2 regions of the Paenibacillus sp. MDMC362 genome follow, and region 1 is predicted to be linked to the other one. Evidence: a T-box and tRNA genes for the amino acid it is inferred to sense, from the RefSeq annotation. Region 1 holds a T-box; the other holds one or more tRNA genes.

Region 1 (16,799 bases):
GATCTGGTCCATTCCGGCAATCGGTACAAGTTCTTGTCCCTCGAACAACTACTGAATTTTCATTTAGTGTCACCATATAGCTCGATTTTCGTTCTGTTTTTTTATAAGTTCCCCTTTCTTTGAATACTGTGCTCCGGTACCGCCAACGGAAAGGCTAAGCGATGTTAAACCCTCTTCGATTGCCGGATTTATCATTCATTCAGGATTCCCGGCAACTCATAACGTTGTTACAAATGGCAATCCTAATTCATCAGCTATTGTTCCGCGTTTTTATTAATTACTCCTTTAATCCTTCTAACTCCAGCAGCAGAAGATTGTTCTTTTTTAATACTGAACTTTCCTAAGTTTGTTGTATCTTCTACATGAGGTCCTCCACATACTTCTCGACTCCAAACTTTCCCTTCGTCATCTTTGATTGTATACACCTTAACGATATCCGGATATTTATCCCAAAAATTCCCTTCGACATTACTTTCTTTCGCTTCAATTTTAGGCATCTCTGAAATATAGGTAACTGCTTTTGATGTAATCGCATCATTCACATACTTTTCCACCTCAGCTATTTGCTCAGGCGTAAGTTTTTCATCATGGTTGAAGTCAAACCGTAATCGTTCTGAAGTAATATTACTTCCTTGTTGATGAACATGATCACCTAAAACTTCCCTTAAACCAGCAAGTAATAAATGAGATACCGTGTGCAGCGCTGTTGTTTCTGTTGAATGTTCAGCTAATCCACCTTTAAATTTACCCGCAGAAGCAGTTCTGCTCTTTTCAGCATGTTTCTTTGCCGCCTCCATATAAGACGCCTTGTCCTCCATGCTATATCCTCTTTCAGTTAGAAACTCTTCCGTCAACTCCAAGGGAAACCCATATGTTTCGTAAAAATAAAAGGCATCTGCACCTGTAACTTTACCCTTATTCTTAAGATGTTTTTGTATTTCAAATTCTCCTTGCTGTAAAGTTCTATAGAAAAGATTTTCTTCCTTATTTACTATTTCGATAACTTTCTTATTATTACCGATCAAATCTTCATAAGCTGTTGCTTCGTCTATATAAACTTCAGATAACTCACCTACAAAACTTCCTTGTATGCCTATTTTTTTACCTGCACGAATCGCCCTTCTTAATAACCTTCTTGTTATATACCCTGCATCACTATTCGCTGGCTCCGCACCATCATTAATTAGAAAAGTAGCCGCTCTCACATGATCAAGTATGATTCTAAACGACTTTAAATCGTCAGTATATTGTTTACCACTTAACTCCATCAATTTTTTCTTGGGATTAAGGAAGAAAGCCGTATTGTAAATATCCTTGTCACCATTAAGGGCTGTTGCAACCCTTTCTAATCCGCCTCCATAATCAATATTGGGATTTTGCATTTTTACAAATCCTGTGTCTTCTTTTTTGTAACACATAAATACGTTGTTCCCAATTTCTAAAAACCTCTCGCTTACAGAAGCAGGATGATCCAGTGAATCACCGCCTGGTTCAAGATCATAGAACATTTCACTATCAGGTCCACCCGGTTCACCAACAGGCATATCCAATGGACTTCCGGCTCGACTCCACCAATTTTCTTTTTCATCGTATAAGAATATTCTTCCACCTCTAGATGCCCCATATTGATAGGGATCATCTTCAATGATAGGTTCTATACCAACTGATTTAAATTTTTCTGACCAGATTTGAATGGCTTCCGTATCTTTCTGTATATTCAAATCATCACTTCCTATAAAAGCACTGATATACAGCCTGCCAGGATCAATTCCTAATTCGATAATATGCCAATTCCAAATGGCATCGATTTGCTTTTTCTTATAGATATTTTCATTTGCTTTAAACTCCCATCGACCTATCATTTCAAAAAATGTCAGATGCGACGTATCTCCTACTTCATCAATATCCACTGTCCTTAAACACTTCTGAATATTAGCAATCTCATTACCTATCGGATGCTTTTCCCCCAATAAATATGGAACCATAGGTTGCATTCCACTTCCTGTAAATAACGTTGAGGGATCATTTTCTGGTAACAAGCTAGAAGAGGGCACTTGGCTAGCCCCTATTTCTTTCATAAAATCAATATATGATTTTCTTAACTCATCTGGTGTCATTTTCACCATGCTCAATACCTCCATTTCAATTATTATTTATTCTCGGAAATTATTTTACAAATAATCAAACGATAAGATATAAAATAAAAAAGCCCTAAGCTGACATATTTCTTGTCAACTTAGGGCGAACTTTTAGTCCGTGTTACCACCTAATTTCAGATTTCTCTGCACTCTATCAATACGGGATATTTCCGATATTGTTTCCTGAATAACGGTGGAACTCCGTTGAAGCCTACTAAGATTCCTCTGTTCGGTTCACAGCTCCGAGACTGCTTCACTATTAGATCAATGAAGATTCGCACCAACCATCTTCTCTCTGTGAGATCCCTAATACCTACTATTTCTCATCATAGCCTTTACGTTTTAAGTTAAACCAATGGTATCACACTCAAATGACTCTCTTCTTCATATAACGTTTCTCCTATTCTATGTAAAATTTAACCAAGAGTCAAGTCGATTTTGCACACAGGCTGTTAAACTCTCCACCTTTGTGTATAAATTCAATTAATAAGCCACGATAATCTTTCTTCATGATGGTGAACAGGAGATATCCATTATCGTATGTTTTCCAAGTCTCCTGGTCCACTGAACCTTCCAGTTCGAAAAAAGCAGTCGAATGATCTGAAGAATTATCTACATTATCCATCAATATTCGCCCTTGCCTGATCCAGTATGCCCTACTCTCCAATTGACCTGCTAGTAACGGATCAGAGCTAAGTAAGTGCCCTGTAGATTTTTTATCTAATCCTGAAAAAGGCTCATCCAGTACAAGGACATCTGGCGTTTCAATCATTGCTTGCATTAGGTTCGTTTTTTGCAACATTCCTTTAGAAAAATGAGTCATTTTCAACGTATTAGTGTGTAACCAATAACTAAATCAGAATGCTTCAGTAACCGTTCACCCCGAACTTATCGGAATTAGCCCACTTACAATTCGGAGCATCGTACTTTTTCCGGAACCATTGTTCCCCCTTAAAATTAAACAATCTCCTTTGTTAATCGTAAGAGAGACATCTGTTAACACTTCTCTATTTCCGTAATTTTTTTGAAACTTCTTTAAGTGTTAATAGTGCCTCCGTTGTCATTTGCCCACCACTTTAAAAATTCACTACCGTTATAATATGGAATTGATGAAACCTAAACTTAGGCATCTCGTTTACGGTAAAATACAATAGCTACTGTAATAAAGATCAGTGTCCATAACATTGAAATACCTGTCCCTTCCATTGGTGTAAGGACAGTTATTTCGTCAGAGGAAGGCGGCGTATACATATAATATCCTGCCGTATCGGGAAAATAATGTTTAATACCAGGTAGAAAATCTCTCGACAATGGACTGACAATGAAATAGTAACCAAGCAGTACTACTAAAGCAGGAGTGGTTCGTCTTGATAAAGCACCTATAGCTGCACTCAGAAGCGTGGTTAACGTTAGATAGCCTGTTGCACCTGCTAATGCTTCTATCGTTGTGTCTATATCAAACCCTACTGCTGTATCTCTCATCATCATATAAGTATATAGTACACCGGATGCAGCAATAATAAAGGCCGCGGGAACGTTTATGATTGCCAATGCCAAATGCTTCATGGATAATTGAATCCCACGCCAAGGTATCGTAGCTAACGTCGTTCGAATCTGTCCACCGGTATACTCCGAACAAGTAGCTATGATCCCAAGAATAATGAATCCTGCTTGAAGATATCCCATCGAAGCAAGCCCTATATTCAGTATACTTTGCGTCCCTGCTGCCCCTTGTAGACCAATAGAAGTAAAAGCTGCGGCTAATAGTAAATGAAGAATGAATGTACCCATAAGGGTGAGCCATATCAATGGTAATGTTACTAATTTATCCAGTTCAGCACGAAGGATTTGTGTAATCTGTCTACTAGAAGGGACACTCATCCTGCAACATCCCTCCTATGGAATACAATAGCTGCAGCAATGAAAAGAACGACTACCCAGGCAGACATGACTAAGCCGCCTGTGAACGGGGTGAGAAATCTGTCGCTCAGAAACATAAACATTTCAAGGCCAGCCCGATCCGGTAAGTATAACGCTAACTTTGTAACCTTAGAAAGCAAGAAACTAAATGATACAACGGATGTATTGATGATGAGAACAGCAAGCGGAATAGTGCCATTCTTAGTTAGAACAGTAATCCCAAATGCTACAAGAGCAGTGAATGTCCAGTAACAAACTGCACCGAGCAGTTTAGACCATTCCAATGCAGGGGTATACTGACCAAGAACAAGATGCGTGGCTGACACAGTTGTCATTATAGCAACAATACAAAGCAGTATACTGATTACTGTCACAGCGCCTGCTTTTGCCAGCAAAAAATGCAGTCTTGATGAAATAACCGTTAAACTTGTTGTAATCTGTTGTCCTCCGCCAGATTCACTGCTCTCTGTCAAATACTCGCTACTGACAGCAAGCACACCAAGAATGATGACACCTTGTACACCAAGAGCTAATCCAATATAGCCAACTTCCAATAGCCGTGTGTTAATTCCAGCTATAATATCCTCTTTTTGTGCTATGCTGTCTAAGGCAGCTATGACCGCAGGGGCAAATGCTCCAATAAGAAAGGCAAGCCAAATGCCCGGAAGGGAGAACAATTTAGATAGTTCCGCGTTGAATGCTCTCATACAACATCACCTGCATGTTCAGATGTCCGGGCAAAAAAAGCTTTCTCCAGCGTGGAATGGTTACCTATTACTTCATCCAATGTTCCATCTGCAACGATTGTTCCATGCTTAATAATGACCACATCATCAACCGTCTCTGCAAGCTCTCCTATTAGATGACTGGATAGTAACACCGTGTTGCCTGACTCAGCACGTTCACGTAAAAATGTCCGGATCCAACGAATTCCTTCCGGGTCGAGCCCATTTACGGGTTCGTCTAAAACTAATATTTGGGGATCACCCAGCAGTGCAGCCGCCATTCCAAGTCTTCTCCCCATACCAAGCGAATAATTCCCTACTCTTTTGTCAGCTGCATTAGTAAGACCTACGATTTCCAGAACTTCCTCAACACGTGAACGAGGCAATCCTGCGGCACGAGCAATCCAACGTAAATGGGCCCTTCCTGTTCGCATACGATGAGCTCCAGATCCATCCAGTGCGGCACCTACGGTTGCTAGAGGATTATGTAATTCTGCGAATGGCTTGCCATTAATGAGTGCACTCCCTGAGGTGGCACGATCTAATCCAAGCAGGATGCGTAGTGTAGAACTTTTCCCTGCCCCATTCGGACCTAAAAAACCAGTCACTCTACCAGGTCTTGCTTTAAAACTGATACCTGATAAGATTTGTTGAGTTCCGCGATATTTGACTAACTTATTAATGGTAATCAACCATAACACTTCCTTTCTGTTATGGTTCCAATTATATAGAAGCAAAGTTACATCACGGATATCATGTGGTTTAATTCTGGATTACCTTTTGGTTAAGCCCTAGCAATGGTTACTCTTGTACCATTTTCATTTGATGTAAAGTTCGCTTTCAGATTCATTTTTTTCAACATATAATGACAAGTCGATAAACCAATCCCCGCCCCACGCTCATGGGAAGAGTTATCCAAACCGGGACCTCTGTCTGCAACAATGATCTGTTCTTTTTCTACATCAACTACAATGTTTGCATATTTCCCCTCTGCTGCATGGCGAAGAATATTCTGAAATAAATTATCCAATACCCGTGTTATCCAATTAGGATCTGCTTCCCAATAAAAAGTCTCCTCTGCCGGTAAATCAACATCGAGCTGAATTTCTTTTTCTTCAAACACAGGATACCACGCAGCAACAGATGCTCTTACTAAACGTACAATATCTGTTGAAACGGGTTCAAAAGGATGTTTCCCTGATGTAAGCAATGTATAGGACAGTAAATCATCCATTAGATCTCCGACTCTTGTAATCGTATGGTTGACTTCTGTTAACGAGTGTTGTCCTTCTAAACTCATGGATTCTTTATCTAAACGGGTGACATGTCCTCTCAAAATGGTAAGTGGCGTTCGTAAGTCGTGAGATAAATTCGCAATGAGTCGATGTCGTAATAATTCTTCTTCAAATGCTCGCTTGCGACTGTCTTCAAGCTGCTGAATCATCCAATTAAAAGACACTCCTAACTGGTCTATCTCATCCATACGATCCGATTGAACAGATATGGGTTTAGGAAATGAATTATTTTTAGCTGAAAATGACATGACTTCCTGTAAGCGGGCAAGACGTTTTTGAAGTTTCAAGAAGAACAGCCAAGATAAGATAACAAATGCGACAATAATAAACCCAAACAATAGCACGGTAACGTAAAACAGATTTAACGTATTCAGATTTTTTTCATTATTATCTGAAACCCCAAAAAACGCACTGACGAAAACAAGCACAATGGGAGGTAAAAAGATAAATAGAAAATGCACTTTTAGAAAACGACGAAATAATGATCTAGTCTGTTTCATAGTTTCACCCGATAGCCTATTCCCTTCAATGTTTCAATAATCTCTGGGGAATCCGGATGACGTTCCAGCTTTTGACGCAGTCGATGGATATGAACCATTAATGTTTTATCACCAGTTATATAAGCTTCTTCCCAAATTGCTTCATAAATTTGTTCTTTTGGTAAAACTTGATTAGGGTGGCGTAAGAAGTACATTAAGATTTGATGCTGTTTCCCTGTTAATATAATTTCTTCTCCTGTGCGTTTGTCAAATATCATTTGACCTTCTGGATCTACTTCAATCTGATTTCCTAATGAAATGCGTTCGAATTTTGTTCCACCATTACGACGGAATAATACTTCTAATCTTGCAACTAATTCATCCGTATGGAATGGTTTCGTTAAGTAGTCATCAGCAAATTGTAAACCATCTACTTTATCATCTATCGATGTTCGAGCAGTTAACAGCAAAATAGGAATAGCAGGAGCTGCCTTCTTTAATCGTCTTCCCACAGTAAATCCGTCTAAACCGGGTAACATGATATCCAAAATAACGATTTCATGCTGATTGACTTCTCTTTCGGCTCCTTCACCAGTTAGCAGCCACTGAACTGAAAACCCTCGCTGTTCCAATTCTTCCTTTACCCAACTGCCAATTTTCTCATTATCTTCAATATATAATACATTTCTTTTCAAGTAACATCCCTCTCTTTAAATGGAGTCCACTACAGATTAACACAATATAAAAAATAGTTTCCAGTTAAGACAATTTTATCGTTCGTTAATAGAGTTTTAAAAAAAAGAGGCCCGTCTAACGTCTAACTGATGGGCTCTTTCTGTTCTTAAATAAACTAAATTTATGGTTCAAAAAAGTGAGGGTAAACATGTTGAAAACATCTGCAAATCCTGTACTGTTGTAAGTCCTTCCTCAACAACAAAATGGATATAACAGGTGCTACTCCAGTACATCAACGAACCGCACGGAATACCAGGACTACAACTTCATAATGTACTCATTATCAATGCTAATGAGGTTCATCTGGAGGCAAGCCTGTTGCTTACAAGCTACCATGTCCCATGTGCCAATCCTTTTGAGCATGGGTTTCATACTTGAAACGATGGGCTCGGTTTGATAAAATTCATATTAAACAGGGTTGATTAGTAGATATTAATAATAAAATAAAGAGAGGTATTGAATATGATTGAATATCGCAATAGCGTTTATCTTTGTACCTCCGAAATCACTCTCGGATTAATAAGTGGAAAATGGAAGCCTTTGATTTTAAGTCATTTATCGAAACAAACCTACCGGTTCAACGAGCTTCAGAAGTTGATGCCCGGAGCTACGCAAAAAATGCTGACGGTGCAGTTAAGAGACTTGGAAAACGACGGATTAATCGCCCGGAAAGTGTATGCGGTAGTTCCGCCAAAGGTCGAATATTCGCTAACCGAATTGGGGGAGGCCCTCATGGATATATTAATCCAGCTTCGCGACTTTGGGACAGATTATATGCGGTTATTTCCGGACGACAAAACTGCCATTCACAATACTAGGGCATGATGTTAACGGGTAACAACTTGACGAGAATAGCTTCCATTCAACAGAATTAACCCTCTTAATTCATTACCTGCCAGAAGCGGCGCTTTCACCCCATCCGCTTGTTCGTCAACGATTACAACCACATTTAGCGGAAATAATTTGCCAAGCAGCGCCCACACAACGAGCGGATTTCCTCCTACTGAAATGTAGTGAACGCCTTCCTCATCGAACGTCGCGAGTCCTGGCGCCCCCAATATTTCAGAAGCTGCATGTTCGATCCATTCGGATCGGGACTGCGAGGCTGTAATTTCCGTAGCTACGGCGATTTGCTCACGACGATACATATATCGGTGTCCTCGCATAGCCTGCCCAACATCCACACGATACTCGTAATTCCCATCCGACAACCTCATATTTAATATAACCCTACCTTGTTCGATTGCTTCGGGTACGATATCTATTTCGTTTTGAAAACTGATTTCATTGTTGATCTGTTGCTTTGATGTGCGGGAACCTATCCGACTGCGGGAGGCTGCGTAGTAATCGCCCTCAGCATAATCGAAGACAACGGAGTCTGACTCCCCGGCCTTTTGATAGGGCAAAAGATGAGCGGGATGCCAGCAGAGTAAGCTTTTTGTGGCGGTAATCGGTTTTCCAATTGCCGCAGGCAGCACCATCCCGAGACGGTATTGAAATCCGTATCCAACAACCGTGGAGAGCTCAGGGCTTAAGAAACTTTGCGCGAAGCGTACAACCTCTCTGTGCGGCATTTGTTTGACCATCAGTTCTGTGAGGAAGCGATTCCGCGCCGGCTCGATAAAACGAAGTCCTTTCGCTTGATCCCCCTCTACGATCACAAGAGGAACTTCCTCCCAGTTCTCAAAAGGAATCAACGCATCTCTCAGGAGGATAAGTTGGTGCAGATACTCATTAAACAACTGCATGATTTCGGGACTACCCTTTGGCCCCATTAAAATGCTCGCCACCTCTGGCGTCCACCGATGATTATCACACTGGCTTCTTTGAATAAGCTCGAGTAAGGCTTTTTCTCCGTACTTTTGCCGGGCAGGATTCTCGAAATAAATTTCTCGTGCCCAGCTAGACAACTTTGTTCCGATTTTTTCAGCCTGATCGAGGAACGTGCTTTTCGTTTCATCTTCCGAGGCGATCAAGGCCAAAGGCAACACAGCATCTCTTCCGGAAACCGCTAAGTTGGATTGTAGATTCCTAAGCAGCGGCTCAGCAGCTGCAGATTCCCCTAGCTGCATACAAACCGCCTCGAGTAAAGTACTTGTTTCGCGAACGATATCTTTAGCACGGTACACTCCAGCAGGAAATATCCATTGCGGGATTTCTTGCGAATTATTACCACGAAACGTCAAAGTCTCGATATCAATTTGCGTCCCAAGTCGCAGTCTGCTATCCCCTGATACGATCCGATATTCCAATATAATCACTCCCTTTCATCATTTCTGAAGTATAAATTCAATCAATATTCTTGAAAAGTAGGCACTTTTAGGTATGCCAATTTCAAATAAGTGCCTTGGTTTCAAAAGAGAAACCCTGAGTAGCATCAGGGCAGGAGATATACTTATATCAGACATCCTGGGGTAATGGTCCATCATAAAACGGTTAGTAAACTTATTCGGCTTAGAATTCGATAGTTAATCATACCAATGGCTCTCACCTCTCCAGTTAATGATCTTAAAGTGATCGGAGCCCAGGAGGGAAAACGAAAATGAGACCATTGCTGACAGCCTGCAGCGTTGAAATTTACAAATTGCGTCGATCCTTTGTTTTATGGGGCACGCTTCTGTTTATATTGTTTGTCATCAAGTTGTTCTTGGGACAGCCCGATTGGTCTTCTTTTTTGAGTGGACTGCGTTTTTGTATGCATCCGTGTTTGGGCTGCTGGGGTTTGGATTGGTGGACAAGCTGGACATTTGTCCGTGAGTATTCGGATCGGACGCTTAAAGATTTGCTCGGTTTGCCTATATCGCGCGGTTTTCTGGTGCCTATCGGCTTTGCTTTTACAACTTTGATGCTGGGCTTGGTATTCGGTCCCACTGCCATTGGCACATATCTGCCCTGGTCTGTACCTGCTTTGCATTTGCAGGAAAACGGCATCGCATCATTTCCCTTGGCAGGCACCAGTTATTTTCTGGTATTTTTAATAGGACTGGCAGGTTTCATTGGGACGGTTAAATGGTTGCAAAACAGGGAGCAACAGTGATTAACTAGAAAATACTTTTTTGAAGGATCATATGTTCATCACTTGGAAAAAAGTTGTGTATGGCAAAATTGTACCATGAGTAAGTTTTTTTAAGAGAACACCTGTCAGCTCGATACCATTCTATAAACGAGTAAATACCTGCCCCTCTCAGGGGCAGGTATTAAAGGTGAATCGTATGAATGGCTTACCAACATCGGCCACTAAATATTAGTCCAGAAGGCTGTAGATCTGAATGCTCTCCACCTTGGCATCCTTGATATGAAATGACATTACATCCACATAATTGGATGGCTCGTAACGGAAGTCATCCTCCTCATTAGGGGCTCCATCACCAAGCAGTTTCCCCTCAGGGTAGGCGTTTTTGAGTGTATCCAGGCTATCTCCTGCTTTAATGTTTCGCACTGTCGCGTACTTAGGATCTGTAATTTCGATATGAAAGATGGAGTCTTGTTTCCCCTCCGGTATACTGATTGTTTTAATCTCCAGACCAGGATACGTATAAACCTTTTCTGTAAAACCGATTAACGTATCCATGTTTGTTCCATCGCCGGCACTGTACGTATGAGATTTCAGGTTATCCGGTTTGCCCAGCATCTGTTCCATCTGATCTTCATTCGCTGTATCCGAAATCGCAATGGTGTGCTCATTATAGACAAAAGCAAGCTCCTTCAGCACCACATTGCCTTCCTTCTCCATCGAACCTTCCTTAATAGCTTCAGCACTCTGTCCTTCCGAATTTTCTGAAGCAGGCGCAGTAGAATTTGATGCTCCTTCGCCTTTGGCCTGTTCGTCGGGCGTGTTTTTTTCAGCCGAGTTCTGCGCCGCTTCAGGCGACTTGGCACCATTGGACTGACAGCCCGTCAGTGCCATCGTGAGTAAAATACTCAGCAGGATAACAGCTGTAGCTTTGTTTATCAATTTCATCATGATCCCTCCATAAATGTGTGATTTCTTCTTATGAAGTGATTATAAAAAAAGCATTTGTTAGTCTCATAACAGAATTGTATTAATCTTGTAACGCAACTATTTACGCGCGTGTTTACGCACGGGGTAACACAATCGTAACGGTCGTCCCTTCCCCGATTTGACTTTCCATGTCGATATATCCATTAAACCGCTCTACAATCTCTTTGCAAATAGAAAGTCCAAGACCTGAACCGTTCGCTGTGCTTGCATTTTTCGCCCGGTAAAAGCGTTCCTGCACTCTCTCCAGCTCATCGCCCGCGATACCGATACCTTGATCACGTATCCGTATAACTACCTCGTTTGGCGTATGTGTAAGCTTCAATTCGATTAGCGATGGACTGCCTGAATATTTGATGGCATTGTCCACAAGGTTGGCGATCGCATGGGACATCAGCATGGGATTCACGTTGGCGTGGACTCTCGTCAGAAGCTTATCCTCCGGTTCCGCCTCCCTGAACATAATCTCGATTCCTTTATCTTTGGCCTTGGCACCCATACTCGTTGCGACTTGCTGAATCAGTCCGTTCATTTCCGTCTTCCGGACTTCCAGGTCGTTAGAACCAGCCTTGTCGAATCGAGATAGCAACAACAGTTCATTAATCAAGCGCGTCAGCCGATCCGATTCCTGCAGCAGATGAGCATAGATTTTTTGCAGCTCCTTGTTCTCGTTCTCCCCTTCAACCAAGTATTGAGAGAAACCACGAATGGCTGCCAGGGGTGTTTTTAACTCATGAGATACGTTGGAGACAAATTGTTTCTGGTACTGAATGTAATCATGAAGCTGCCGCCCCATGGAATCCAGCCCATCTGCCAGCATGCCCAGCTCATCCTTCCGGTTTAGATGAACTCTCCGAAACTCCTGTCTAGAGAAACTTTGCGCTGCGCCAAGCAACAGCTTAATCGGCTTGGTTGTGTTGCGTGCAATCCACAGACTGGATAACGTAATCAGTATAATAAATCCGCCTGCACCCGCAAACAGGATGTAACGGATTTGATCCATAATCGCATAAAAGTAGGAAATGTCCTCCACGAACTCATACACATAAGCGTTTTGGTAGTATTGATCCTGAATGGGAGTGGCAAAATAAAGCAGATGATCTTCCGTTACGGTGTAGGCATAACTGCCGCTAAGGGCTTTCTCGATATTATTATCAAAAATAAGAGGTTTGCCATCATTAACGATGATGCCATCCACAGCCAAGCCCAGCAACTGCTTGGAGCTATCATAGATACGTACTTCCTTGCCTGAAGCTTTCAGCTTCTCCAAAGCAAGTCTGACGATTTCTTTTGTCTGCGGTTCTCCTGTCGATGATCTATGCTGTGCCAACACCTCACGGAAGGACAACTCGGACAAATCCGCCTTCTCCATCATCTGTTTTTCAATGGTAATGAAGCTATAGTAATCGATGGCTTTATTCACTGCTAAAATGATGATGCCAAAGGACAGCACGGAGAAAAATAAATAATTCAGCAGTAACCGGGTTGCATACTTCAGGCCTCGCCACCTCCAAGTTGATAGCCAAATCCATAGATCGTCCTGACATACTTCGGTTCGTCCGCATTATCCTCCAGCTTCTTCCGTAATCGCATGATGGTCATATCCACGCTGCGACTGTCTCCCATAAAGTCATATCCCCATCCGATCTGCAGCAGCTCATCCCGGGTAAAGATTTTGTCTGGCCTTTTGAGTAGCGTTTCCAGAATTTTAAACTCTTTGGCCGTTAAAGACACGGGTACATCGTTTTTCAGCACCCTTCGGCTTTCCAGATCAAATGTAAGCTCTTCATGAATAATGCGTGTAGATTTCACTTCTGTTCCTTCACTTGATTCCTCCTTGCTCTCGTTTCTTCTCAGAATCACCTTGATCCGAGCGAGCAATTCACGATTGTCAAAGGGTTTGGTCATGTAATCTTCCGCCCCTAGCTCTAGTCCCAACACCTTGTCGATTACTTCATTTTTGGCAGAGAGCATGATCACAGGAACGGCACGTTTCCCGGTGATTTCCTTGCACAGGTCATATCCGGAGCAGTCAGGCAGCATCAAGTCAAGCACAACAAGGTCCGGCCCAAAAGCATCCAGCAGCTGCAGGGCTATTTTACCGTTTTCAGCCGTTTGAACGACGTAGTTTTCTCTTCTCAGTACGAGCTCAATTAAATCTCTGATTGCGACTTCATCGTCAATGACAAGTATTTTCTTCAATGTGCACCCCTTCTGCCCTGTTCCCCAGCTTGAATCATAATATACCCTCATCTTAGCACAGACACTTTAGATTCCTCCACCAACTGATTCCACTGTGCCCAACTTAACTTGTAATAAACCCGAAGAAAGGAGAACAATCCATGGATCTGCTCTGGGTACTCATAACATAAGCCAGTTTTAATGTATCTTTCACGAGCGATTCTTCTATCAATTCAGATTGGTAAGCAATCCTGCCCGTTACCTTAATGAAATTGCATGGAAACATAGTTAGACGCTTATCTAATCGGTTATCGGCTCATGTTCATCGTCAACATTTGAGCAGCTAAAGGGATATAGAAACAGCGGCATTGTAGGACACAAATATCCTAGAATGCCGCTGCACGTATTCCGTTATTATAACAATGCATCTTCTCTGCAGTTCCGAAGGAGTTAATGTACAATGAGGACTGGGCAACTTGATAGCTGTGAAACCTTGTGGCTGACACTACCAAGCATCATTTCTTTTATGCCCGTTAGCCCACGACTTCCGATAATAATAAGTTGCTGTTCGGCATCCCTTGCATACTTTAATATTTCATGTGCAGGATCTCCCTTAAGATGAACTGTTTCCGAGTTAATCCCCGCAGATTTTAATTTAGATTTGGCTTGTTGCAATTGTTCCAAACTCGCTTTCTCCATTTCGTTCAGTATATCTTCCAAGAAATTCTCTGGTACATATGTCATGCCATTCGGCACATATTCCTGGATGACATTAACCAAGGTAACTTGAGTTTGTTTGTTTCGGACTATTTCAACGGTTGCATCGAGGAGTTTGGTTGTTATTTCAGCTTTATCAATGGCCACCATAATTTTGTCAAACATATTTATCATCCTTTCCGTGGCAGCTCGTAACTAGTTCGGCTACCTACAAAACGGTTTCTTGCTGCTCCTATACCAACTAAAAAGAGTACGATCGAAGCCCCGAGCAGAATGAAAAGTGGCAGGTTCCAACTATTTGTCGCATCATGCAGATATCCTATAAGGGCTGGACCGATTGCGGCAAGAAGGTATCCGATCGATTGGGCCATGCCAGATAATTCCGCTGCTTGATGCGCATTTTCAGTGCGCAACCCGAAAAACATCATGGACAAACTAAAGGCGAAACCTCCACCAATTCCGAGTAGGATGATCCACAACAGAATGATATTGGAGTTTCCGTAAAGAAGTCCGAGCGTTCCCGTCAATAGCAAAATGGTTGTGATGACCACTAACAAACGTTGACTAGACATGCGCCCGGCAATAACGGGAACAATAAAGGTAAATGGAAGCATCGCTAACTGCATGATCGAGAGGTACCATCCTGATTGGTTGGAGGCAATTCCTTGCTGCTTTAAAATTTCAGGCAACCAAGCGATCAACACATAGAAAACCATGGACTGTATACCCATAAACAAGGTTATCTGCCAGGCAAGCGGGGATCGCCAAACATTCACATCGTAGCTGACCATCCTTTGACTCGTCGTGGCTGTTTCCTTCGCTTGATTTCTTAATTGGGGTAGCCAACAGAGGATCGATACAAAGCTTAGAATCCCCCATATTCCCAAAGCTCCCTGCCATTTTAGACCTGCGTTCACGGCTAGAGGAACACTGATTCCCGATGCGATTGCTCCACATAAATTCATTGAGATGGAGTAAACACCTGTCATGGAGCCAATTTTATCTGGGAAGTCCCTTTTGATTATACTTGGCAATAATACATTACATACGGCAATTGCGAATCCAAGAACTGCTGTCCCAATAAACAGATTAACTGCGCCAGATAATGAACGTATTACAATACCAGCAGTCAGAAAGATTAGGGCAATCAAAATGACACGCTCTACCCCATATCTTCGTCCTAATTTTGGTACAAGAGACGATAATAAAGCAAAGGCGAGCAAGGGTACCGTTGTGATCAGGCCTGCTAATGTATTTGAAATATGAACGTCATCCCTTATAAGACTCACTAAAGGACCGACTGAGGTTAAGGGAGTACGTAAATTAGCTGCAATAACAATAATGCCGAGAATGATCAGCCCTATAGAGGATTGCACGAATTTTTTATTATGTTTTTTCGGCATTCTTCTTTTCTCCTTCCAGAATTCATACTAATTATTCTTTTCTATATGAGAATAACATCCGCGCGAACAATAAAAGTATATTATAATATATTAAATTTAACAATAAATATTTTAAGATATATTAAATCTTATCTAAACAATAAAAATACAACTCTGAATTCCCGCCATGGATTCGGAGTTGTATTTAATAAGTGGATTTTTCGACTGTTAGAAACCATATTTTAAGGATATATGGAGCACTGTTTCGCTATTCGTACGATTGGTATAAGAGTGAGGACAATCTGCACGAAAACTGATCGTATCATATTGATTCAATGTATAAATCTCTTCATTGACTTGAATTTCAATGGAGCCAGTCATTACTGTCGCGATTTCAGTTGTATTCACATGATGACCTTCGGGGTGATACGAGCTATTTGGCTGTAAGTATGCCCGACACATTTCAATATCGTTGCTTTTAAAGACTGGTTCAATGATCCAATTTTTTTCATCATTAGAAAACCGTAATCCTTCGCTTGCTCGATATAAACTAACAGGGTTATCTGATCTGAACAAAGCCAATAGCGGTAAAGATATGCCTTTTGAAATTTTCCATATAATTGCCAAAGTTGGATTTGTCTCGCCACGTTCGATATTTCCCAGCGTAAGTTTGCTTACGCCCGTTAATTCCGCTAAGTCGTCTAAGGTCATGTTTTTTTCTTTTCTGTACTTTTTCAATGCACTGCCGATTTGTAATACCATTTGTTTTGATTCATCGACTTCATCCATTTAAAATTCACCTCAACTAATACTTTATAGCTAGTATATTGTTTATTTAGACTCTTTTCCATATGAACCACGTGTAAGCCCAGTGGATTTCCATACTTTCCTTACTTCCATATAGCTATGTAACTCTGTCTATGTGGAAATCATCTTATCTCCGCTGGTTCTTCTTTCGTCATTGCTCATTATGCAGATGCTTACAACGGAACAAAGATTGAAGATTCAATGGCTATTAATGTACCGATTATCTGTAAAAATATGATACACGGGGCACGTAAATTTATAGTCACCGACAACATTTGGCCTAATCGCCACGATCATTCGATTTATCACACTCTCCTTCTCATTAAACCAAAAAATAAAAAGCCGCTGATTATTTTTAACGGAGACATAGCACATAGACTCACCGTTTTTTCCCGGCTACCGCCACCTTAACCCAGCCAG
Region 2 (16,799 bases), on a different contig from region 1:
GTTCACGAACTTTCCGTCGCGTATCGCGGATAAAGCAGGCTTGAAATCGCCGATTGTCGGCACGATTTATCTGCTCCTGCTCATGGCCCCGCTGTCTTTTGTATTAGGCGTAGGCGCGGCAATCTTTCTCGAAGAGTATGCGGGCCGCAGCCGCTGGGTTCGGCTGATCCAGCTGAATATCAGTACGCTTGCAGGGGTTCCTTCTATTATATACGGTATCCTGGGACTGGCGATTTTCGTGCGCGGCATGAATCTTGGCCGCAGCCTGTTGTCCGGGGTATTAACGATGACGCTGCTGGTGCTGCCAATTATTATCGTTGCCGCTCAGGAGGCGCTTCGCGCCGTGCCTAAGAACCGGCGCGATGCTTCTTATGCGCTGGGCGCAACGAAATGGCAAACGGTATCCAGCGCCGTGCTGCCATCAGCGATTCCTGGAATTATGACCGGGGTTATCCTGGCCTTGTCTCGTGCGATCGGCGAAACCGCACCGCTGATCATGATCGGTGCTTTAACGTACGTGGCCTTCTTGCCGGAAAATCTGCTCGATTCGTTTACTGTCATGCCGATCCAGATCTTTAACTGGGTATCAAGACCAAGTGAGGCTTTCCACGAGCTGGCGGCTTCGGGTATTATTCTGTTGCTCATCATGCTGTTCATCATGAACATTGCAGCCGTGTGGATCCGGAACAAGTATTCGAAGAACATCTAAGAGACGCATAAAGCAGATCTAATCGTGAAAAAGGAGACATGAATAAGATATGGAATCCATCATACAGATTAAGAAATTAAACCTTTACTACGACACGTACCATGCACTTAAAAACGTGGATCTGGACATTCCGGAGAAAACGGTGACGGCGTTCATCGGACCGTCTGGCTGCGGTAAGTCTACGCTGCTGCGCACGCTGAACCGCATGAATGACATGATTCCTTCCACTCGGATTGAAGGCAGCGTGCAAATCGGAGGAACCGAAATCTATAGCGAGGAAGTCCACGTTGAAGCCTTGCGCAAGCAGGTAGGGATGGTATTTCAGCAGCCGAACCCGTTTCCTAAATCCATTTATGACAACATCGCTTACGGGCCGAGACTCCACGGTATCCGCAGTAAAGCGGAGCTGGACCAAATCGTGGAACAGAGCTTGAAACAAGCCGTGCTGTGGGATGAAGTCAAGGACTATCTCAAGCGGTCCGCGCTGAGTTTGTCCGGCGGCCAACAGCAGCGTCTATGCATTGCCCGGGCACTTGCCGTGCAGCCGGATATCCTGCTGATGGACGAAGCAACTTCCGCGTTGGACCCGATCTCGACCCTGAAAATCGAAGAGCTGGTGCAGGAGCTGAAGAGCAAATACACCATCGTCATGGTTACGCACAACATGCATCAGGCAGCACGCGTATCCGGGCAAACGGTCTTTTTCCTGAATGGCGAAGTGGTCGAATCCGCAAACACCGATACGCTGTTCTCGACGCCGTCGGACGCACGTACTGAGGATTATATCTCGGGCCGTTTCGGTTAAGCCATTATCACGACAATGATCTTTCTTAAAAGTAGATAGGAGGAGCATCACACATGATCCGGAGAATTGAGTTTGATCAGCAGCTTGATGAGCTGAAAACCTTGCTGCAGGATATGGGCAAACATATGGAGGAGGCACTGGCGAGCAGCGTAGAGTCTCTTCAGACCTTGGATGCGGAGAAAGCGCAGACGGTTATCAAGAACGATGTGCAGTTAAACACAATGGAAGAGCAGATTATGGACATCGGCTCCCGCTTGATCGTGACTCAGCAGCCTGTGGCGAAGGATTTACGCCGGATATTGGTTGCTTTCCGGATTGCAAGCGATTTGGAGCGTATGGGAGACTTGGCGCGGGATGTCGCTAAAGTTACGATCCGTCTGCAAGGCCAGAAGCTGATCAAGCCACTAGTGGATCTTCCACGGATGTCGGATTTGGTGCGCGCGATGGTTTCGGAATCCATCGAATCCTATCTGACGGAAAATACGGATCTGGCCTATAAAATGGCCCAGGACGATGATCAGGTGGATCATTTGTACAGCGTGATTTTGCAGGACCTGTATGCGCATCTGACCTCCGATCCGGATTCGGCCAATCAGGCGATGCTGCTGATCATGGTGGGACGTTACATCGAACGGATCGCTGACCATGCAACCAACATTGGCGAGAGCACGGTGTACCTCGTAACAGGTCATCGTCCCGACCTCAACCAATAGCATAATGTTAAGTCAAACGCTGGCGAAAGCTGGCGTTTTTTTGCGTATTCTTAGGAATTCACCGTTAATCGAACGGATTGTTCGGAATTGGCGGTAACCTATGTTATCATGTGGAAAGGAAGTAATATTGGTGCGAGGTGTTCTATGGACAAGCTGATTTTGATTGATGGAAATAATATCATTTACCGGGCATTCTTCGCGATGCCGCCGCTGACCAATGCCAGCGGACAGCAGACAAATGCGGTTTACGGCTTTACGACGATGCTGCTTCGCTTGATTGAGGAACACAAACCGACCCATATGATGGTCGCATTCGATGCAGGCAAGGAAACGTTTCGGCATGCGGATTTTCAGGATTACAAGGGTGGCCGCCAGAAAACGCCTCCCGAGCTCTCCGGACAATTCCCACTGCTCAAAGAGCTGTTGAAAGGCCTTGGCGTCTCCCAATTTGAAATCGGCGGTTATGAGGCCGACGACATTATCGGGACCATTACCCGTCAGGCTGACGAAGCTGGTCGGAAGGTGATGGTGGTATCCGGAGATAAGGATATGCTGCAGCTGGCCTCGGAGCATACCACCATCGCGATGGTCCGCAAGGGCGTTACCGATATCGAGTATTACGGACCAGAACAGATTAAGGAGCGATATGATCTGACGCCTGATCAGATTATCGACCTTAAGGGACTGATGGGCGATGCTTCCGATAACATTCCCGGCGTTCCGGGAGTGGGTGAGAAGACGGCTCTGAAGCTGCTTCATGAATTTGGATCCGTTGAAGCCGTGGTGTCACGCACCGACGAGCTGAAAGGCAAAATGAAAGAGAAAATCGAAGAGCATGCGGATTCCGCCATACTCAGCAAGAAGCTGGCTACGATCTTCCGCGAAGTGCCGCTGGAGCAGTCGCTGGATGACATGGCGTTTACTGGCTTGAATGAAGAGACAGCGGGACCCGCACTGGCGAAGCTGGAGTTCAAATCGCTGATTGAACGGTTAAACCTGAGCACAAGCGGAGTGGGCGGGGATGCGGCTGAGTCGAAGCCCGAAGCGAAGATTGAAGTGACCCTTGTAGACACGAAGGGGCTTAAGGAGGTTGCGGATAACCTGGCCCAGGTCACCGTACTCCACGTAGAGACGCATGGGGACAATCCTCATCAAGCCGAGGTGATCGGGCTTGCACTCGCTACGGAGGAACGGCAGTACTTCATTCCGTTTGAGGTTCTGAAGTCGGAAGAGGCCGAGCCTGTCCGTGCTTGGCTTGCCGATAGCGGGATCCCTAAACGCGGATATGATCTGCACCGCATTGATCTGGCCCTCCACTGGCAGGGCATCGCTTTTGCCGGCGCGGCATTCGACGTTCATCTGGCTGCCTACCTGCTGGACCCGACCGAATCGAATCAAAGTCTCAGCGGTCTGGCCTCCAAATACGGGCTTGCGTATCTACAAGCCGATGAGGATGTGTTCGGTAAAGGGGCAAAGTACAAGGTTCCCGATATGGAGAAGCTTAGCGAGCACATGGCCAGAAAATGCCTGGCTGTATCCGAACTGGTTCCCGTTCAGGAGAAAGAGCTGGCTGCCAATGAAATGCTGCCGCTGTTCCATGAGCTGGAGATGCCGCTGTCCCGCATTCTGGCTGATATGGAGAAGCAGGGAATTGCCGTGAATGCGGAGGATTTGAAGGAGCTGGGGCGCGAGTTTGAAGGACAGATCGAGAAGCTAGTTCATGAGATATATGAGATCGCCGGAACGGAATTCAATCTTAATTCGCCTAAACAGCTGGGCGAGATTCTGTTTGTGAAGCTGGAGCTTCCGGTCATCAAGAAGACCAAAACCGGTTATTCCACCGATGCCGAGGTGCTCGAAAAGCTGGCGCCTTATCATGATATTGTCCGCTTGATTCTGAAGTATCGTACCTTGGCCAAGCTGCAATCCACTTATGTGGAAGGTCTTCTGAAGGAAATTTCGTCGCAAACTGGCAAAGTGCACACATTCTATCGTCAGACGATTGCCGCGACGGGTCGTCTGAGCAGCCAATATCCGAATTTGCAGAACATTCCGATCCGTCTGGAGGAGGGCCGCAAGCTGCGCAAGGTCTTCGTTCCGTCCGAGCCGGGCTGGAGCATTTTGGCGGCGGACTACTCTCAGATCGAGCTGCGCGTACTTGCGCATATCTCGGATGATGAACGGCTGAAGGAAGCCTTCGTCCACGATATGGATATCCATACAAAGACCGCGATGGACGTGTTCGGAGTCAGCATGGATGAGGTGGACTCCAATATGCGCCGATCCGCCAAGGCGGTTAACTTCGGCATTGTGTATGGAATCAGCGACTATGGCTTGTCCCAGAACCTGAATATTACCCGGAAGGAAGCCGCGGCCTTCATCGACCAGTATTTCGAGGTGTTCCAGGGCGTGCGGCGTTATATGGACGTGATCGTCAAGCAGGCGAAGCAAGACGGCTATGTGAAGACATTGCTTGAACGCAGACGTTACCTGCCGGAGATTAACGCCAGCAACTTCAACCTGCGGTCTTTTGCCGAGCGGACGGCAATGAATACGCCGATTCAGGGAACCGCGGCCGACATTATCAAGCTGGCCATGGTCCATATGGACAAGGCGCTGCATGATCGTCAATTGAAGAGCCGCATGCTGCTTCAGGTGCACGATGAATTGGTGTTCGAGGTGCCGGAGGATGAGCTGGAGATCATGAAGGAATTGGTGCCGGAAGTGATGAGTCAGGCACTGAAGCTGTCGGTACCGCTGAAATCGGAAGTCAGCTATGGCGAGAACTGGTACGAAGCGAAGTAAAGTTATACAATGTGTTAGCGGATAGAGAATCGTTTATAGGGATCATGGCGTGAAGAGGGGCGCATTATGCACCATACCTTTCCACAAAACCATGGTCCCGCTCTGTCCTAACTTCCGGTATAATGGGAGATGAGGTGAAGTCATTATGCCGGAATTGCCGGAAGTAGAAACGGTGAAACGAACACTTAACCAATTGATTAAAGGTAAGCATATAGATCATGTATCCATACATCTGCCGCGGATTATTCAGCGTCCTGACGATATTGAGGCATTTGCGTTTATGTTGAAGGATCATACCGTGGAAGGTGTAGAGCGCCGCGGGAAATTTTTACGGATATTGCTGGACGGACTGGTGCTCGTCTCGCATCTTCGGATGGAAGGGCGTTACGGGTTGTACTCTGCCGAGGAGCCGGTGGAGAAGCACACCCATGTTATATTCCATTTCTCGGACGGCACGGAGCTGCGCTATAAGGACGTACGCCAATTCGGAACGATGCATCTCTTTGCAACGGGGGAAGAATTTCAGCATGCTCCTCTTGCCAAGCTGGGGTATGAGCCGCTGGATGAAACGTTTACGTTCGGAACCTTCAAGGAAGTCATCGGCAGCAAAAAAACGAAGATTAAAGCGGTGCTCCTGAATCAGGCATATGTGGTCGGCATCGGCAATATATATGTCGATGAGGCATTGTTTCGAGCCAAGATTCATCCAGAGCGTAACGCCAACAGCCTGAAGGATGCCGAACTCAAGCGATTGTATCATGCCATTGTGGATACACTGTCCGAAGCCGTAGAAGCGGGTGGTTCCTCCATTAAATCCTATGTCAATGGACAGGGTGAAATGGGGATGTTCCAGCATAGTCATCAGATTTACGGACGGAAGGACAAGCCGTGTCATACATGCGGTGGACCGATTCATAAGATCGTGGTTGGCGGACGGGGGACCCACTACTGCCCGAAGTGTCAGCCGGTTAAGAAGTAATCCAATAGGCGTGCACCCATTCCTATCCCTACACATATAATGTGGAACATATGTGGAGCGCATGGAGCTGCTCTTCTTCATGAATGAGCCGCTTGATGTGGAGCTTACGAGGAGGGAAAAGGGTGCTCAGTCATATTTTCTCGTCTGCGCTGCTGGCCATGGCATTAAGCCTGGACGGATTCGGTGCGGGGGTTACATACGGTCTGCGCAAAACAAGGATACCGCTGCTGTCTGTATTGATCATCTCGCTATGTTCCGGCTTGGTGCTTGGCGCCTCCATGCAGGCGGGCGCGCTGTTACAGCGGTTCTTATCCCCATCCGTGGCGTCCGTGATCGGAGCCGCCATTTTGATTCTGCTGGGCTTATGGTCTCTATATCAGCAAGTTCGCAGAAGAAACGAGTCAGATGTGCAGCCGGTTTCCAGTAAGGATGTTTCGAAGACTCTTATGGAAACGAAGGCATCTGACCATCAAGTGAAATCAAGACGTGAGGTTAACACGGCAGGTCAAGTGCATCTTCAGCGGACGGTATTCTCTCTTGAGATTCCGAAGGTCGGGGTTGTCATTCAAATTCTGCGCAGTCCCTCGAAGGCGGATCTGGACGACTCCGGCAGCATCTCCCCGTGGGAGGCGATGTGGCTCGGGATCGCGTTATCGCTCGATGCGTTCGGCGCAGGGCTTGGCGCTGCCATGCTGGGCTTCTCACCGTTAGGTACCGCGGCTGTTGTTTCTTTGTTTAGCGGGGTATTCCTGGTGCTGGGCATGAGGGTTGGTTTACGTTTTGCATCCAAGGGCGGGATGCGTTTTATCTCTTATTTGCCTGCTTTTTTGTTAATCGTCATGGGTATAATGAAGCTGTTATGAGGTGAAGTCATGAATATCGGTTTAACCGGAGGAATTGCAACTGGCAAGAGCACCGTGTCCTCCATGTTGACCATGAAGGGAGCACTTCTCGTCGATGCGGATCTCATCGCCCGGGAAGTCATGCTCCCGGGTCATCCGGTGCTGGGTAAAGTGACCGAACATTTTGGACAAGCAATCCTGTTTGAGGACGGTACGTTGAATCGAAAAAAACTCGGGGAGATGATCTTCCACCATCCCGAGCAGAGAACGGTATTGAATGAGATCACGCATCCGGCGATCCGGCAGGAAATCCGGGAACGGACGGAAGCGTATGAGCGGCAGTATCCCGACCGGCTCGTTGTAGCGGATATTCCGCTGCTGCTTGAGGCCAAGGAACATTATTCTTATCTTGACCAGGTCGCTGTTGTTTATGTACCGCGAGAGCTGCAGCTTGAGCGTCTGATGGTGCGCGATGATCTTAACAGGGAAGCGGCAGAAGCGCGTTTAAACAGTCAGATGGATATCGAGGAGAAGAAGCGTCTGGCGGATATCCTCATCGATAACAGCGGAACATTGGCCGAAACGCAGCAGCAGGTGGACAACCTGTGGGGCAGGTTGGTTAGTCTATGAAGTGGCTCCGTAAAAAAAGAGTGCTGCTTCTGCTGTTTGTCTCTTTCGTAGCGCTGCTGTATCTGAGCTCGAACTGGATGACCTTGCTGTATCCGATTCATTATAAAGATGAAATACGGAAGCATGCCGCTTACTATGAGGTCGATCCGTTCCTGGTGGCATCCATTATTCGTGTGGAAACGAACTTTAAGCCGGGCAAGGAGTCCAAGAAAGGCGCGCTGGGCATTATGCAGCTGATGCCGGATACGGCGAATTGGGCGATGGAAATGGCCAAGCTGCCATCGGTAAACCTGCTGAACGTTAAGAATGAAGTGGATGCAAATATCCAGCTGGGCACCTGGTATATTCAGAACCTGCACAAGGAAATGGACGGCAACCCGATTGCTGCCATCGCCGCCTACAATGCAGGCCCCGGGAACGTCAAGAATTGGATCAATAAGGGCATGTGGGATGGAACCTACGAGAATGTGAAGAGTATTCCCATCGGGGAAACCCGCCACTATGTACAGCGCGTGATTTATTATTATAATCAATATACGGATGTGTATAAGGACGGCTTTTAACGAAAAAAGAGCGCTGGACAGGCTCTTACATTGAGCCGTCCAACACTCCTTTTTAAGGAAGAATCAATTATTGACCGGAGAATTGACCAGCCAATTGTTGCTCGGCCAGGGTTACAAGACGCTTTGTGATGTATCCCCCGATCGAACCGTTCTCGTAGGAAGTCATGTTACCTTGGTATCCGTCTTGTGGAATGGAGATACCAAGTTCTTGAGCTACCTCGTACTTCAATTGCTCAAGAGCAGCGTTTGCGCGAGGAACAACCAGGTTGTTGGAGTTGTTGTTGCTTTGTGCCATGTTAAGTTCACCTCCTTGGGTTGGTAAAAGTATTATGTCTCGGGTTTCGCATTTTCATAACATAAAAGAAAAAAGTTTTGTTGGTAAATTTTTCATTAGTGCCTTTAAGGCTAAAATACGCTGAAACAAAGGAAGTGAAGATGACTTTATGAAGTGTCCATATTGCAGTTATGCCGGAACGAAAGTGCTGGATTCCAGGCCTGCCAACGAGAATAAATCCATCCGCCGCCGCAGGGAATGCGAGCAGTGCAGCAAGAGATTTACAACCTTTGAGATGGTGGAGGAAACGCCGCTGATTGTTGTGAAGAAGGATGGAAGCCGCGAAGAATTCAGCCGGGAGAAGGTACTCCGCGGTTTGATTCGGGCATGCGAGAAGCGTCCGGTATCCGTGGACCAGCTGGATATGATCGTATCGGATGTCGAGAAGGCAGTGCGCAATACCGCAGCAGCAGAGGTGGAGAGCCGCCAAATCGGGGAGCTTCTGATGGAACGGCTGTATCCGGTCGATGAGGTAGCATACGTCCGGTTTGCGTCCGTGTATCGGCAGTTCAAGGATATCAATATGTTTATGAAGGAACTGAAAAGCTTGCTGTCCAAGGATACGGACGGTCAGGAGCTGTAAGAGCGCCAGGCTTGTGCGTGATCCAGGTGCTCTTCCGGTGCTCTCAAGGAGCCCCATCCTCATCATCGATAAGTGACATTATATAGAGAAGTAAAAGGGATACAGCACGTCATCAAAAAATGTGAAAAACCTGTTGACATGCCTGCTGATTTTTTATATGATATAGAAGTCGCTTACGGGGCCTTAGCTCAGCTGGGAGAGCGCATCGCTGGCAGCGATGAGGTCAGGGGTTCGATCCCCCTAGGCTCCATAATAAGAAAACCCTTGATGGTATATCATCAAGGGTTTTTTGCTTTTTTAGTGATTCTTTAATTCTCCCCAAGAATGGTCTTGAGGAGAATTGGGGACGAGAATCGAACATAATGAACGTAGATTTATAATTTTCCGTAGAGCTATATGCGGCCAGTTCCGGGTGCCGATATGATCGATCTTGCTTTGGTTCGGTATCTAAGGGGCCATGAAAAAGCTCTTATTAGTCTGAAGACTTAGCATTGGGAAGAATGGAAGGAAAGATGAGGGTTACCTCGGTTCCTTTTCCCGTTTCACTCTGAAGGCTTAATCCATAAGCGCTGCCGTATTTGAATTGGATGCGGTGATGAACGTTAGCCACCCCGATATGTCCGTTTAATATCGAGTCCTTGCCCTCAGAATGGAGAAGATGGTTAAGCTGCTCCAGCCGGTCAGATGACATTCCAATCCCATTATCTTTTACCATGACAACAAGATCCCCATTTTCGTTGGTGTGCACATGGATATGTACTGCCCCGCCTTGAGCCAAGGTTTCAAGACCGTGCGTGAGCGCATTTTCCACGATCGGCTGGATGATCATCTTGGGTATGAGGAGGGGCAAAAACTCCTCTGGGCAGACCAATCCATACGTAAAGCGGCCGGAGAACCTTATCTGATAGATGGTGATATACGCGTTTACGATTTGAAGCTCTTCCCCGAGACTGACCTCATCCCCTCCCTTGATGCTGTACCGGAGCATCCGGCTTAAGGCACCCGCCATTTCATACGTTTCTCTGCTGCCCTGCGAAATGGCGATCCCTTTCATCGTATCCAGCGTATTGCTTAGAAAATGCGGATTGATCTGGCTCTGAAGGAAGGCGTACTGCAACCGCTGTTTCTCCAGCTCGGATTGATACAGTTGGGTATCGGATTGAACCAGCTGATTCGTTAAACCATTGATCCGCTGAAGCATCGTGTTGAATTCATTCGAGATCATTTCGATTTCCGCATAACCTTCCAGTCGGACCTTTGAATGCAGCACATTCAAGTTTCCGGTCTTTAATTGTTTCATGAAGGTCATGAGCTTGGACAGCGGCTTTAATAAGTTCATCATTAGAATACTGTACGGAATGGATATAATCAGAAGCATCAACACAACCAGAATGTAGCTCTTCGTTTTTAAAGGCTGGAGACCCTTAGTCAGCAGGCTGATCGGCGTAGCCGTCACAATTTTGCCTCCAATTTCGGGCAGCACATGGGATTGCACGATATAACGGGCGCCGGCATTCGTTTCTACGACCATGTGATCCTGGTCCTTGTTCAACAAGGGGCCGTTGATCAGCTGGATTAGTTGCTCATCCTGGCTGCTGTTGGAGTACACCAGATCGCGGTTGTCAAACAGATAAAAGTTGGTACCGGCCAAGCGGGGGTATTTTTCGATCTCCTTATTTATGGAGCGCACATCGAGCCCGATCATCATAAAGCCGGCGTTGTCCCCGTACGGGATTCTATTGCCTAGGGAGAAAATATTCATGCTGAACAGGAATTTGTCCCGGTCAAGCGTGGGACTGCCCTTTCGGAACCCGGCATAGTGAGCGGCACCGTCTTGCTCCGGTATGTTTTCCGCATCGTAAACATCGGTAATCGTTCCCTTTAACGAGACGACTTTGCGGGTGTTGCTGACGACGGAGATGTCCAATATATCGGGATTGGTATTTTTGATGACGCCCATGACGCTTTCAACCTTCTTGGCAAGCTCGTAAATTGTTAGATCATCGCTTTCCGCTAAGAAATTCTGAACCGTAGCATCATACCCCAGATTGACCATGAGTTCGGAAATCTCAGAGTAGTTGGAGGATATCCGCTGCTTCATGATAGCGATAAGCTCTTTGTTATACTGAGTGTTCTGATCGATAATTAATTCACTAGACTGCTTGTACGCATTTAGTACAATAACAGGGACCATGGCGATAATAATGAGTCCGATCGTCATGACCTGAACTCGGATAGACAGCTTTTTGAAAAACTTCATTTGGAAATACTCTCTCTGTACTGCGTCGGTGTTTGGCTTACGATCCTTTTAAATATACGGGTGAAGTAGAAATAATCGTTAAAGCCGCATTTCTCACCAATTTGCTTGATAGGGAGGTCCTTTTGAGCAAGCAGCTTGCACGCATATTCGATCCGAAGACGGGAGATATACTCGATAAAGTTTTCGCCAACTTCTTTTTTGAATAAGTGACATAAATAATTAGGGCTTAGATAAAATCGCTCGGAAAGACTCTGAATGGAGATTTCGGTTGTAAAGTTGTCATGGATAAACTCCAACATTTTTCTGATCGTTTTATGGGAAACCTCGGTTATGAGTACAGGCTGTTCTTCCGAGAGGTAACCCAGCGTGTGCTCCATCAAGTAGTCAATCATGGCATCCGCATCCCCGTAATGATATGAAAGCTCCTCATAGCCTTCATACACCCGGGCTGAGCTTGATACGCCTTCCCTGTAGAACAAAGTCATTAAGGCAGTGAAGATGAGATAGGCATCCTTTATGCTGAAAACACCGCTGCGAAATTGGAGCCTGGCGTGGTTCATGGCAGCGCTGAATTGGATTCTATCCTTCTGTTCCATTGCTTGCGATAAATTCCTTAGTACCTCTTCAATTCGGGGATTGGTATGTGGAGGAGCATTGAACACACCGGGTTTTCCGGTTGTAAAGATCCCGTACGATGCAAGAGAAGCCGCTTCTAAGGAAGAACTGAGCTCGGACAAGTCGGAGAGGGCATAACCGATCCCGATGCTGCACAATGATTCTTTACTGTTAGTAGAAAACAGGCTGTGAATCAAAGCTTCCGTCTCATTTTCATAGACTAGAAAGCCGAACCGGCGGGGGCTCATTTGAAAGCGGAGATGCTTGATTGTCCCTGAAATAACGGAGAACTTATTGCCATGAACAACAATTACCAGAGGCTGGATTTTATGTTTATCATGTAAGTTCATCTCGCTTCGTGTGATTATCTTCTTAACCAGGACCGTCTCATTGGCGCAGATCGCCTCGTAGAGTTCAGGTGAAGGAGGCAGGACTGATTCTTGCGGACGCGCCGATAGTACATCCGACAGCCGCTTTAACATATTGTGAATTTCCTCAACCTCGAACGGTTTAAGACAATAGCCGAACGTCCCGTAATTTAAGGCTTTCTGGGCGTACGCAAATTCAGCATGGGCGCTGAGCACGACAAATAATGTATTGGGAAATCGTTCTCTGCCTGTTTTGATGAGCTCAAGACCGTTCATCAGCGGCATCTTGATATCCGTAAATACGACATCCGGTCGAAGCTGTTCCATCATGGTAAGCGCGTCCTGACCGTTTTCGGCACTGCCGACGACCTCGAAGCCGTATGATCCCCATTCTACTCCTGCTTTAATGCCTTCCATGATCCATTTTTCGTCATCTACAATAATAGCTTTGTACATATGACCTCCTGTGTAGAACGATGTGCAAGTATGGATGCTGCTGAAAGCGCACTCATTTCTTATGGAAAGAATACACTACTTTTTGATTCGGGTAAACGGGGAAGCGGGCCTTACGATATAGACATTATTACGGATTCCTATGTACAAAACTTAGAATTGGGGAATGCGGATCAGATCATAAATAAGTCCAAACAGAACCCGAATTATGTCTATATGCGCCGAAACGGATGATTAATATAATAAATCACATCAAGTCGATATGGACTGCAGTCTCTATTTGAAACGTGAAAACGTATACATAGAGACGGCACACGATCATGAAAATACGGAATAAGGCGGCGAGAAAGAATGAAATCAGAGAAAAGATTGGAGGCGCACCCCTCTAAAATTGCTTTGTGGAGCACCATTCGTCAATATAAGTATCATTATTTAATGCTGCTTCCCGTCGTGATCTGGTACCTAGTGTTTAGCTATTTGCCGATGTATGGGGTCACACTTGCTTTAAAAACGTTTGATTTCAGCAAGGGGATATTAGGAAGTCCCTGGATCGGGTTCGATCATTTCAAGACGCTTATGCATGACCAGGAATTCTGGAATGCTTTCGAAAACACCGTTATCATCAGCTTGGCTAAGCTGGTCATCCATTTTCCGCTTCCGATCATTTTAGCTATAGTCATGAACGAGTTTTCACGCAGCCGAGCAAGAAAGTTCTTCCAGACACTCTTTACGTTTCCGCATTTCATCTCTTGGGTTGTCCTGGCGGGGATCCTTACCAATATTCTAAGTAATGACGGAGTATATACACAGCTCTTGTCACTGCTAGGTATTGAAACATCATCACCGTTGGTCAATGAAAATGAGTTCCGGCCGATGCTTTACATAACCCATGTATGGAAAGAGATAGGATGGGATTCCATCATTTATATGGCAGCGCTCGCAGGCATCAATCCGGATCTGTATGAAGCTGCTGAAATCGATGGGGCCAGCCGGTTCCAGCGACTACGGTATATCGCTTGGCCAGGTATTAAGAGCACAGTAGCCATCCTGTTTGTACTTACAATTGGCGGGCTGATGAGTCTGGGAGGCAGCTTTGATCAAATCTTCAACCTGTACAGTTCACCGGTATATTCCGTAGCGGATACAATCGATACCTATATATACCGGACCACATTTACAGTCGGTGCTGATTTTGGTTATATGACAGCGGTCGGATTGCTAAAGTCGGTGATCAACCTGGTGCTTTTAGTGCTGGCGAACATGGCTGTGAAAAGAATGGGAGAACAAGGATTGTACTAGCTGAAAGGAGCTGCTAAAGAGGATGGAACCAACGCGAGCTAAAAAGAAAATGAGCACCTTCGATATCGTAACTTATATTGTTCTGGGCATTCTTGCACTAATTACTTTTTATCCTTTCTATAACGTGATCATCATTTCATTTGCTAAGTTTGATGTCATCAGCAAAAGTGATTTATACTGGCTGCCGCAATCCTTTGACTTCTCAGCTTATAAGGTTGTATTGTCGGATACGAAATTCTGGAGCTCCTTCCTGGTTACGATCTTGGTAACCATCGGCGGGGTGATCTTCAGTATGGTCATCTCGGTGGCGGGTGCTTATGCTCTCTCCAAAAAAGGGATGCCGGGAAGGAACGCGGTTCTTACACTCATCTTGTTCACGATGTTTTTTAACGGGGGGCTCATTCCCTTTTACCTGGTGGTAAAGGAAGTAGGCTTGATTAATAACATCCTGGTCATGATCATCCCTGCGGGGATTAATACGATGTACCTGATTATTATGAAGAATTACTTCAGCACGATTCCAGATGGCCTGGAAGAATCAGCCAAGCTGGACGGCGCGAATGATATGTATATTTTGCTCAAAATTATCATCCCGATTTCCATGCCATTTATGGCAACCTTCGGTTTGTTCTATGCGGTGGAAAGGTGGAATGAGTGGTGGCACGCCCTCATCTTTATCAGTGATGCAGACAAGGCCCCGCTGCAGATTTACCTTAGAAATATCTTGATTACGGCCAGCTCTTCGCTAAATAGCATTGCTATGACCATGGCCGAGCAGAAAAATTTGACGAAGGTTTACACCCCGAGTCTCCAGATGGCCAGCATCGTGATTTCCTGTTTGCCGATCATGCTGGTATACCCGTTCCTGCAGAAACACTTCGCCAAGGGCGTCCTTGTCGGATCCATGAAAGAATAATACTTTCATATACAGTCATCCGGTTGTACACATAAAAAAGGGAGGTTTTACAATGCAAAAGCTACGAAAATTCAGCACGCTGACCATCATTCTAGTGCTGATGGCAGGATTGTTGGCTGGATGCGGAACAAAGGATGCTTCAAATCAAGAACCCAACAGCAATGGCGGGACGGGCGCGGCCAGTGATGATCCGTTCAAGGAACATCTCGAAATTTCGGTTGGTTTTTGGGATATCGACACGATTGCTCCCAAGTTTCAAGAGGATAAGATTTTTCAGGATGTTATGAAGAAATTCAACATTACCATCAAGCCTGTAAACGTGACATGGGATGACTATGTACAAAAATATCAGATGTGGGCCGCTTCCGGCCAGCTTCCGGATATTTTTGCAACAGATGCCATCGGAACTCAATATTACAGAAACTGGGTGAATCAGGGGGTCGTTAAGGCGCTTCCTGAGGACCTGTCCGCTTACCCGAACTTGAAAGAGTACTTTGAAACGCCAGATATTAAAGGATTGAGTGAGGACGGGAAATTCTATAACGTTCCGAGACGTATGTTCCCTACGGTTCAGTGGAGCGTACTTGACCGCCCTGTATTGTACAGATGGGATCTTGCCCAGCAAGCGGGTATCACCAAGGAGCCTGAAACCTGGGATGAATTCAAAGCCATGCTGCAAGCGATTGTAGAACAAGATCCGGAAGGCAAAGGGATTACAGGTCTTACATCATCTACGGTTAAAATGCTTGGCGGATTCTTCTGGTTGTACGGTAATGCTGCGGCAACAAGCGACGGCAGCGGAAGCGATTTTAAATGGATCAAGGAAGACGGGAAGTTCATACCGGCTGTATTCAGCAAAAACGCGCTTCCTGCTCTGCAAAACATGAGGGATATGTATGACAACAAACTGGTTGACCCGGATATCGCATTGACCAAACCGGACTCTGCGTATGATAAATTTGTTTCCGGTAAATCAGCAGCACTGCTGATGGGTGGAGGATTTAAAGGCATTGATCAGAACGTTTATGAGAAGCGTTGGAAAACAGTGTATCCAGACGCAGAATTCACGGAAAACGTAAAAATATTGAAGCCGCTAATAGGTCCGGACGGCGAACGCTATCATCCAGTATTTAAGACTTATTGGTCTGAAAGCTACTTTAACGCCAAGATGGATGATAAGAAGCTTGACCGTATTATGAGACTGTACGATTATATTCTTTCCGAAGAAGGCAGCACATTGCTGACTTATGGCATTGAAGGTGAAGATTACAAAATTGAAGGGGACAAGAAGGTTCCTCTCCACGAAGAGAGCCTGATGTTGAAGTATCCAGCTATTAACACACTGTTAAACCTGGTTACTTACAACACTTCGGATACTTATGCAATGGATAATCCAACGATTACTAACAAAAAGGTCAGACAGGAAGCGGTTGACTTCATTGATTGGAGTATTAAAAACTCCAAACTGCCGGATTATGATATCCGCCTGACTTACCTGTCCACACCGACCAAGGATAAATTCAGTGTGCTGGATCATGATGATTTGCTGAAGGTCATGCTGAGCAAAGAGCCGGTAGAGCAGGCTTGGAATAATATTTTGAATAACTACAAATCCAAGGGACTCGATCAGATGATTGAAGAGGTCAACGCCAAAGCGAAAGAGTCCGGCATTGAATAACAAAAGGCAATAGCAGCAGGTAGTACCGCAAAAAGCGTCTCTTTTATTAAAGGAAATGTCCAGTGACTTGGAACAAATTCTAATAAATAGGGGCTCTTTTGCGTTATCTGGTTTCTAGATCATGAATCGAGACGGGAGTGAGGAGAAACAAATTTTAACGGTAACGGTACAGATGTATCACAGCGGGAGTTTGAAGCGGCAAAACCATTGAACCCGGGAGAGATCAGCGGTGTTATTCCGATTCAGG

The links. A T-box is a leader RNA that pairs with one kind of tRNA and senses whether it is charged. The one in region 1 lies ahead of DP091_RS27670 (alanine--tRNA ligase), so its partner is inferred to be a tRNA-Ala.
Region 2: it encodes a tRNA-Ala, which carries the amino acid that the T-box ahead of DP091_RS27670 (alanine--tRNA ligase) is inferred to sense. The anticodon was not compared.

Annotation. Positions count from the first base shown of each region.
Region 1 covers NZ_QLYT01000068.1:8,803-25,601, reverse strand. Annotated here, with positions in the region: gene DP091_RS27670 (alanine--tRNA ligase) at 255-2,126, opposite strand; T-box leader at 2,235-2,477, opposite strand; gene DP091_RS32135 (hypothetical protein) at 2,566-2,961, opposite strand; gene DP091_RS32130 (ATP-binding cassette domain-containing protein) at 3,016-3,141, opposite strand; gene DP091_RS27660 (ABC transporter permease) at 3,261-4,019, opposite strand; gene DP091_RS27655 (ABC transporter permease) at 4,016-4,765, opposite strand; gene DP091_RS27650 (ABC transporter ATP-binding protein) at 4,762-5,475, opposite strand; gene DP091_RS27645 (HAMP domain-containing sensor histidine kinase) at 5,568-6,578, opposite strand; gene DP091_RS27640 (response regulator transcription factor) at 6,575-7,252, opposite strand; gene DP091_RS27635 (winged helix-turn-helix transcriptional regulator) at 7,755-8,117, shown strand; gene DP091_RS27630 (hypothetical protein) at 8,120-9,544, opposite strand; gene DP091_RS27625 (hypothetical protein) at 9,835-10,329, shown strand; gene DP091_RS27620 (hypothetical protein) at 10,537-11,256, opposite strand; gene DP091_RS27615 (sensor histidine kinase) at 11,369-12,715, opposite strand; gene DP091_RS27610 (response regulator transcription factor) at 12,787-13,494, opposite strand; gene DP091_RS27605 (universal stress protein) at 13,924-14,355, opposite strand; gene DP091_RS27600 (CynX/NimT family MFS transporter) at 14,361-15,593, opposite strand; gene DP091_RS27595 (helix-turn-helix domain-containing protein) at 15,801-16,361, opposite strand.
Region 2 covers NZ_QLYT01000014.1:36,391-53,189, reverse strand. Annotated here, with positions in the region: gene pstA (phosphate ABC transporter permease PstA) at 1-709, shown strand, start outside; gene pstB (phosphate ABC transporter ATP-binding protein PstB) at 759-1,514, shown strand; gene phoU (phosphate signaling complex protein PhoU) at 1,568-2,227, shown strand; gene polA (DNA polymerase I) at 2,372-5,032, shown strand; gene mutM (DNA-formamidopyrimidine glycosylase) at 5,178-6,011, shown strand; gene DP091_RS05950 (MntP/YtaF family protein) at 6,134-6,874, shown strand; gene coaE (dephospho-CoA kinase) at 6,884-7,483, shown strand; gene DP091_RS05940 (lytic transglycosylase domain-containing protein) at 7,480-8,046, shown strand; gene DP091_RS05935 (alpha/beta-type small acid-soluble spore protein) at 8,114-8,341, opposite strand; gene nrdR (transcriptional regulator NrdR) at 8,490-8,963, shown strand; tRNA gene DP091_RS05925 (tRNA-Ala) at 9,141-9,213, shown strand; gene DP091_RS05920 (sensor histidine kinase) at 9,436-11,223, opposite strand; gene DP091_RS05915 (response regulator transcription factor) at 11,220-12,662, opposite strand; gene DP091_RS05905 (ABC transporter permease) at 13,011-13,958, shown strand; gene DP091_RS05900 (carbohydrate ABC transporter permease) at 13,981-14,874, shown strand; gene DP091_RS05895 (extracellular solute-binding protein) at 14,927-16,552, shown strand.